DNA from 2 places in the Thermoanaerobacterium xylanolyticum LX-11 genome. Region 2 is predicted to be linked to the other one. Evidence: riboswitches for the same ligand, from Rfam matches in the RefSeq annotation. Region 2 holds a riboswitch; the other holds the start of a gene.
What was found. A riboswitch is a leader RNA that binds a small molecule or an ion and turns the genes downstream of it on or off. The one in region 2 is predicted to bind magnesium.

Region 1 (4,199 bases), 830 kb from region 2:
AGCTGAGAAGGCAAAATATGCTGGAGGCTGTAGGCGGGCTTGACTACATAACAAATTTGTCATCCAGCATAGTAACTACTGCAAACGTGTCGTATTACGCAAAGATGATTAGAGAGAAAGCGACTTTGAGGCGTCTCATCCAAGCATCATCAGAGATAATGGAGTTAAGCTATGAGGGTGGAGATCTTCACGATGTGTTGGATACGGCTGAGCAGAAAATATTCGACATAGCACAAGGCAGAAATACCGAAAATTTTTATCCTATTAAAGATGTGTTGATGGACACATTTTACAACATAGAAAATCTTTATAAAAATAAAGGACATCTTACCGGGGTACCATCTGGCTTTCCTGATTTAGACTTAAAGACGTCTGGTTTTCAGCCGTCTGATTTTATACTTCTTGCTGCAAGGCCATCTATGGGCAAAACGTCGTTTGCATTAAATATTGCGGAAAATGCTGCATTGGCACTTAAAAAACCCGTCGCCATATTCAGTCTTGAGATGTCTAAAGAGCAGCTTGTAAGTAGGCTAATATGCTCTACGGCAAACATAGACAGTCAAAAGCTTAGGACGGGAAATTTAGATGACGACGACTGGCCAAGGCTTGCTGCTGCAATGGCTCCTCTTTCCACAGCCCCAATATACATTGATGATACACCGGGTATATCAGTCATGGACATAAGGGCAAAGTGTCGAAGACTGAAGCTGGAGAAGGGCTTGTCTTTAGTGTTAATAGATTATTTGCAGCTTATGCAAGGAAGGGGAAACTCGGAAAGCCGTCAGCAGGAGGTTTCTGAAATATCAAGGTCATTAAAAGGCCTTGCAAGGGAACTGCAAGTTCCTATAATAACACTTTCGCAGTTATCTCGCGCACCTGAAGCCAGATCCGATCACAGGCCAATTTTAAGCGATTTAAGAGAGTCAGGTGCAATTGAGCAGGACGCTGATATAGTCATGTTTCTTTACAGAGATGATTATTACAACAAGGATTCTGAAAAGAAAAACATCGCAGAGCTTATCATAGCAAAGCACAGAAACGGTCCTACAGGTACCATAGAGCTTCTGTGGATGGGCCAGTACACGAAATTTGTAAGCATAGATAAATACAGGACAGAGTAGTCAAGAGGGTATTTTTATGGGTGATTACGATTATTTAAGAAAGATACCGTACTTCAATGTCTTAAGTGAGAAATCTCTATTTGAGATCAGTAAAATAGCTTTGGTGAAGGAGTACAAAAAAAACACCGTCATTTTTTACGAAGGTGATGAAGGTGACGCCATTTATTTTGTAAAAAAAGGCAAAGTCAAGATATCTAAAATATCACAACAGGGAAAAGAACATATAATAAGAATAATGGAGGATGGAGATATTTTTGCTGAATCCCTTCTGTTTATAGGTGGTAAGTATCCAGCCACTGCAGAGGCCATAGAGGATTCAAAGATTATTGTGCTTAAAAATAAAGACATAGAAAATTTGATATTGAGCAACAATGAAGTAGCCTTAGGCATAATAAAACTCATGGCAAAAAGACTCCAAAATGTGGCGGTCATAATAGAGAACTTAGCGCTTAAAGATTCTCTCGGCAGGACGGTTTCTATTCTTTTGACGTTTGCCCGAGAAAAAGGCATACAAGGCAAAGATGGGATAGCAATAGAATTAAACCTAAATAGACAAGATCTTGCTAACATGGTAGGCACGTCTCGAGAAAATATGACAAGAATCTTAAGCCAGTTAGACAAAGAAGGTGTCATAAAGCTTGAAAGACATGCTATAGTAATAAAAGATGTAAATGCATTAAAAAATTTGTCATAAATTTGTTGTAGTTATATTCAATGTGTGTTATAATTTATATGCAATTGAATAAAGTTCGTTAAGTGAGGCTCCTATGCGGATACATGCTGATGCCCGGAAACATCGAGAGATGCCAATGGGTCAACAGATTCTACCGTTACAAGGTTTAATCTAATTCAGCCGGTACTACCTATGCCGCATAGTGCTAAAACCCAACGAGTGTGTTGAGATTAGAGCCTTTTACGTTTTGTAAAAGGCTTAAATTTTTTAAAGGCAGGTGGTAATGATGGACTCTGGCCCTTATAGTCATAAGCGAATAAAATTTAATAATTCAAAAAAGAATATGAGGGAGGAGTCTATCTTACCTTAAAACTCCTCCCTTAGAAAAGGAGGTAGTGAAATGCCAATTTTAAGCCTTTATTTAAGCAGGATTTTAGGCAATAAGATATTGCTTAAAAACGGTGAGATCTTAGGTAAGCTTAAGGATATTGGAGTTTCAACGGCGTTGACGCATCCGATTGCAATATCCATGTTGGTAAAGACGAAGTCTGGCGTCAAAGAGTACAAGTGGGAAAACATAAAGATAACGAAAAAATTTGGGCAGTACGAACTTATGTGCACTAATCCAGTAGAGGCACATAACCTTAAAGATATTTTGTACTTGTCGAAAAATGTCTTAGATAAGCAGATTATCGACGTAAATGGAAGAAAAGTAGTAAGAGTCAATGACATAAGGTTGGCGCTTTTAGATAAAGGCTTGTTTGCGATTGCTGTCGATATAGGCATTGAAGGCATATTGAGACGACTTGGCTTTGCAAAGCCTTTAAAGAAGATTTTAAAGAGATTTGGTAAAACAATATCCAGTAAATTTATACTTTGGGAAGATATAGAGACGATTACTCGCTCAAGAGAAAACATAATGTTGTCAAAGACGTATCATAAATTGGCAACACTTCACCCTTCTGACCTTGCGGACATCATAGAAGATCTGGATTTAAAGGCCGGTATAGATATATTTTCCAGTTTAGAGCATGGAAGAGCTGCAGATGTGCTGGAAGAAATGGAGACAGATACTCAAAGAAGCATATTAAACGAGCTGCCTGTTTCTAAAGCTGCGGACATCTTGGAAGAAATGCCTGCAGATGAAGTTGCAGACATACTTGACGATCTGAATGAAGAAAAAGTGGAAGAGCTCTTAAATGAGATGGAGAACAATGCGTCGTTGGAAGTCAGGGAGCTGATGGAGTACCCTGAGTACGCTGTTGGTAGCTTGATGACGACTGACTTTGTGGCATTTGAAAATACGCTTTCCGTTGAGGAGGCAATACGGGAGCTTAGGCTTTTAAAACCAGACGAAGATATCATTTATTACATCTATATAGTTGATGAGTCAAACAGGCTTTTAGGTGCGGTTACACTTAGAGATTTGGTGATTTCAGAGCCTAACACCCCATTAAATGAAATTATGAATAAAGACATCATCTATGCTCGTGATATGGATTCAATAAAATCCCTCATAAAGACAGTGACGAAGTACAATTTGGTAGCGATTCCTGTTGTAGATGAAGATATGAAGCTATTAGGCACTGTCCTTATAAATGATATAATATACGAACTTATGAGAAGTGGAAAGACATTTGCAAGGAGGTAGTGGGAAGTGACAAAGAGGAAAACTTTTTTGACTAATTTATTGATATTTTTGTCAATTTTGGGGCCTGGTATAATCACAGGAAGTGTCGACAATGATGCAGGTGGCATAACCACGTATTCTGTGGCAGGTGCTACCTATGGATATAAACTGCTTTGGACATTGATACCGTCATTTATCGTCTTAATCGTCATTCAGGAGATGAACGCCAGGATGGGCGTCGTGACAGGAAAAGGGTTGGCAGATCTTATAAGGGAAAACTTCGGCGTAAGAGTGACGTTCTTCATCTTTCTCGGACTGCTTATTGCAGATATTGGAAATACTGCTACGGAGTTTGCCGGTGTGGCAGGCAGCATGGAAATCTTCGGCATAAGCAAGTATATAATGGTACCATTGGCTGCTTTAGCGGTATGGCTTTTGATCGTTAAAGGTAATTATACTGTAGCGGAAAAAGTGTTTTTGATATTTAGCGTTTTTTTGTTGTCATACGTCATATCAGCCCTTCTGTCACATCCAGATTGGAAGGCTGTAGGTGAGTCCCTTATAAAACCCACCATGTCATTTAAAACAGATTATTTAAGTATGGTAATAGGAATTGTAGGTACTACGATAGCTCCTTGGATGCAATTTTACATGCAATCATCTGTTATAGAAAAGGGCATAAAGATAGATGATTATAAGTACACAATCTGGGACGTTGTGATAGGTTGTATCGCAACAGTTGTCGTAGCTTTTTTCATAATAGTTGCCTGTGCAT
Region 2 (4,199 bases):
TTTTGAAGTACACTATATTTTTCTGTTGACATCTTTTTTAAGTAGCTTGCTCTTTGTATTGTTTTTGCTGTTATCAATACATACGCTGATTTCTTTTGTAGCTTAGCTCTACATTTTTCTCTTAGTGGACAATGTTCACATGTTTTTTTATTGAAGGATGCTCTATATAATCCACTTTTTTCATAGTATCTTGTTTTATATGGTTTTTCTCCTCTTGGACATTTGACTACTTCATGCGTTACTTCATTTAATTCAAATTCACTTTGTATTTCTTCTGGTAATTTTCCTATAAGGGCTGTTGTTATTAGTTCGATATTATTTTTATCTGCTAGTTCTATGTTTTCAATGCTGCTGTAAGCTCCATCTGCTATTATTGTTATTTCTTTTTCTTGTTTCCCAAGCTTTTCTATCGTTTCTTTGCAAAAGCTGCTATCGCTGTGTGTGTTTACATCATAGTCATAGCCGGTTATTATGGAGCCTTTTTCGTCTATTGTTTCTACTATGTTAGCTACATAGCCTTTATGGTCTTTTCCTGCTTTTTTGCGATATGTTGCATCTGGATCGCTTGGGTTTTGGAGACTATCTGGGCTTATTTTTTCTTTTTCTACTGGTACTATCTTGCCTTCTTCTGTTATTTTTGTTTGTTCTTTTAGCACACGCTGTAATAGCTGACATTCTGGTAATTCAGCGTATGCTTCTCCTAATTCTTTTGTTAGTGTATAGGCATCTTCAATTATTTCTTGAAGTCTTTTTGTTATTTCTTCGTTTTTTCTATGATAGATTGTTTTATTTCTATCGTCTTCGTCTAGGTAATGTTCCATGTTTTTGAGATGCTCATATTCTCCTGTTTTGTATACTGCCTTGACCATATTTGCTACGCATGTGTATAGTATTTCTAATCTGGACATTTTTTTGCAACTGGATGATACCATAATGCTGTCCATTCTTTTTACTGATGGATTTATATCAAAGTATTTTACAAATACGTTTGCCATGGCTTCCATTTCTTCATGAAGAAGGTCTCTTCCTGTTTCCAGATTGTAAAGATATAGCCTTTCACGGAAACGGCTAAAAGTCCTATCACTGAAAGGTTGACTTTTGAAACTTGTAGTGTGAAGGGCGTATTGAAAACGGACATCACATAGTATGCTTGCTAATAGTTCATCATCTGTAAGATTAAACATTTCTTTTAGTATTAGGGCTCCAATTATTGCGTTTACAGGACTGTTTGGACGGGAAACGGGATTGTCACTGTACAATACGGAAAAGCGTTTTTCATTGATTGCTGGAAATATGATATCAGCAAAGCCTTTTGCCCATGAGTTTAAAACAAACTTTCTTGTCCTTTCATCCAAGTTTAAGAATCTGTCATCCATTGTGATTTGTTGATATTCGTTTGGTTTGAATGCCATGGCTATGTATCGCTCCTTCTATTTCTTTTTTTTTATATTTCTATTTTACCATATTTTTAGTTTGCCATGGATGAAAAAATACTTTTGACACCTTAATCAAAGTAGTGTTATAAAAAAGTATTGACATTATAGAACAAAAGATATATACTTTAGAAAGAAAATTTGAATAACTTATGTTAGGTGAGGCTCCTATACAGATATATGCTGCTGCCCGGAAACATCGAGAGATGCCAATGGGTTAACAAGTATTACCGATTTAAGGTTTTACTTAACGCAGCTGGAGTTATCCAAAGCTGTATAGTGCTAAAACTCAACGAAGATAAGTAGTTTATTAATCTTTCATCGTTGAGTTGAAAGTTTTTTTTATTTTTAAAAATAATGGAGGTGAGAAGAATGGATACTGGCAGTAGTACTGATGGGGAAAATAAGTATATATGTGCTTTGCAATTGAGGCTAAGATTATTTTTGGTTTTAAAAATCCATTCTTTTCACCTAAGTGTTTAAATGGATTTTTATACAAATCACATATCCCTCTTATTTTTCCCATAAGATTACATTCTTAATTGAGCGAATTTCATAATTAATTTTCTTATCAAAATGTATCAATATTTGGGGTTTATTTATAATTATAACAATTGTTATATTATGTTTGATTTTTGAATTATGCAATTTCCTTAGTTGTCTTACTCATCATCTAAGTAGTAATATATTTACTTTTTATTACTTTGAATGTTCGGCTAATAATAGATAATGGATTTTAGGAGGGATAATGATGTTTAAAAATATTGGTATCATAAACACTCAAAAGACAAATACGTCAGAACAGTTTTTAAAATACAGTGATATGAATATTGATGAATTGTTGAAAACTTTAGACACGTCGATTAGTGGTTTAAACGAGGATGATGTAAAAGTCAAAAAAGAAATATTTGGATCAAATGAAATAGCAACAGGAAAAAAAGAAACTGTATTACACAAACTTTTTACTGCTTTTGTCAATCCATTTAATGTCGTTTTGATGGTTTTAGCTGTTGTTTCTCTTTTTACTGATGTTTTACTTGTTTCTCCAACTGATAGAGATCCAAGCAGTGTAATAATAATAAGCATAATGGTATTAATAAGTGGTATATTACGTTTTGTACAAGAATGGCGTTCAGAGAAAGCATCAGAGGAATTGAAGGCCCTTGTTAAATTAACTACACTTGTAGAGAGAAAAGATACTGGCAGAAAAGAAATTCCTATATCAGATCTTGTACCCGGTGATATTGTTCATTTAGCGGCTGGAGATATAGTTCCTGCTGATGTAAGAGTTATAAAAACAAAAGACTTATTCATAGATCAGGCTGTTTTGACAGGAGAATCAGAACCAGTTGAAAAATTTGACAATTTATTGCAAAGTAAGAGTTTAAAAGACATTAAAAATCCTTTGGATCGTAATAATCTTGCTTTTATGGGCAGTAATATTGTTAGTGGAACAGCAACATGTGTAGTTATAGCAACAGGCGATTCTACTTATTTTGGAGCTCTCTCAAAAACTTTGACTTCAAAAAGGGAAGCAACGAGTTTTGAAAAAGGTGTAAATTCAGTAAGCTGGATTTTGATAAGATTTATGGCAATAATGGTTCCAGTCGTATTCTTTATAAATGGATTTACAAAGGGTAATTGGCTTGAAGCTTTTCTGTTTGGATTGTCAGTTGCAGTTGGTCTAACTCCAGAGATGTTGCCTATGATAGTAACCACGAATCTTGCAAAAGGTGCAGTTGCTATGAGTAAGAAAAAAACGATAGTTAAACGCTTGAGTTCGATGCAGAATTTTGGAGCAATGGATGTACTCTGTACCGATAAAACAGGAACACTAACAAAGAACAAGATTGTGCTTGAAAAATACATGGATGTACATGGTAATGAAGATTCACGTGTATTACGGCATGCTTATATAAATAGTTATTTTCAAACTGGTTTAAAAAATGTTATGGATCGTGCTATTTTAAATCATGTAGGAGAGGAATTTTCATGGATACAAAGTAACTATGAAAAAGTTGATGAAATACCGTTTGACTTTACGAGGCGTAGAATGAGCGTTGTTGTGAAAGACAGAAACGGAAAAACACAGCTAATCACAAAGGGTGCTGTAGAAGAGATGCTTTCTATCAGTAAATTTGCTGAATATCATGGAGAAGTTATACCTCTCACAGAAGAACTGCGAAAAGAGATTTTGGATACAGTTAATAAGTTTAATAGTGAAGGATTGAGGGTTATCGCTGTTGCACAGAAGACGAACCCGCCTGTGGAAGGAGTTTTTTCTTCAGATGATGAATCAGATATGGTGTTAATTGGATATTTGGCTTTTTTTGATCCTCCAAAAGATAATGTTGAAGAGGTTGTAAGAACATTAAAAGATTATGGGATAAATCTTAAAATTTTGACTGGTGATAATGATGGAGTAACAGTAGCTATAGCTAAGAAGGTAGGTCTAGACATTCAGAATATTTTATTAGGATCACAGTTAGATAAAATGGATGATAACACATTAAAAGAACTCGTTGAAAAGACCACAATTTTTGCAAAACTTACACCGGAGCATAAAGCACGGATTGTAAAAATACTTAGAGAAAATGGACATGTGGTAGGATTTATGGGAGATGGAATAAATGATGCTCCAGCAATGCATGTAGCAGATGTTGCTATATCGGTTGATAATGCTGTCGATATTGCTAAAGATACTGCTGATATAATACTATTGGAAAAAGATTTACTTGTTTTGGAAAATGGAGTAGTAGAAGGAAG

Region 1: linked by a shared signal. The riboswitch ahead of THEXY_RS12005 (magnesium transporter) and the one ahead of mgtA (magnesium-translocating P-type ATPase) in region 2 are both predicted to bind magnesium.

What each region holds. Positions count from the first base shown of each region.
Region 1 covers NC_015555.1:2,505,771-2,509,969, reverse strand. The annotation lists gene dnaB (replicative DNA helicase) at 1-1,121, shown strand, start outside; gene THEXY_RS12010 (Crp/Fnr family transcriptional regulator) at 1,138-1,815, shown strand; M-box (ykoK) riboswitch at 1,863-2,025, shown strand; gene THEXY_RS12005 (magnesium transporter) at 2,195-3,445, shown strand; gene THEXY_RS12000 (Nramp family divalent metal transporter) at 3,452-4,199, shown strand, end outside.
Region 2 covers NC_015555.1:796,632-800,830, forward strand. The annotation lists gene THEXY_RS03905 (transposase) at 1-1,412, opposite strand, end outside; M-box (ykoK) riboswitch at 1,578-1,741, shown strand; gene THEXY_RS12505 (hypothetical protein) at 1,744-1,959, opposite strand; gene mgtA (magnesium-translocating P-type ATPase) at 2,185-4,199, shown strand, end outside.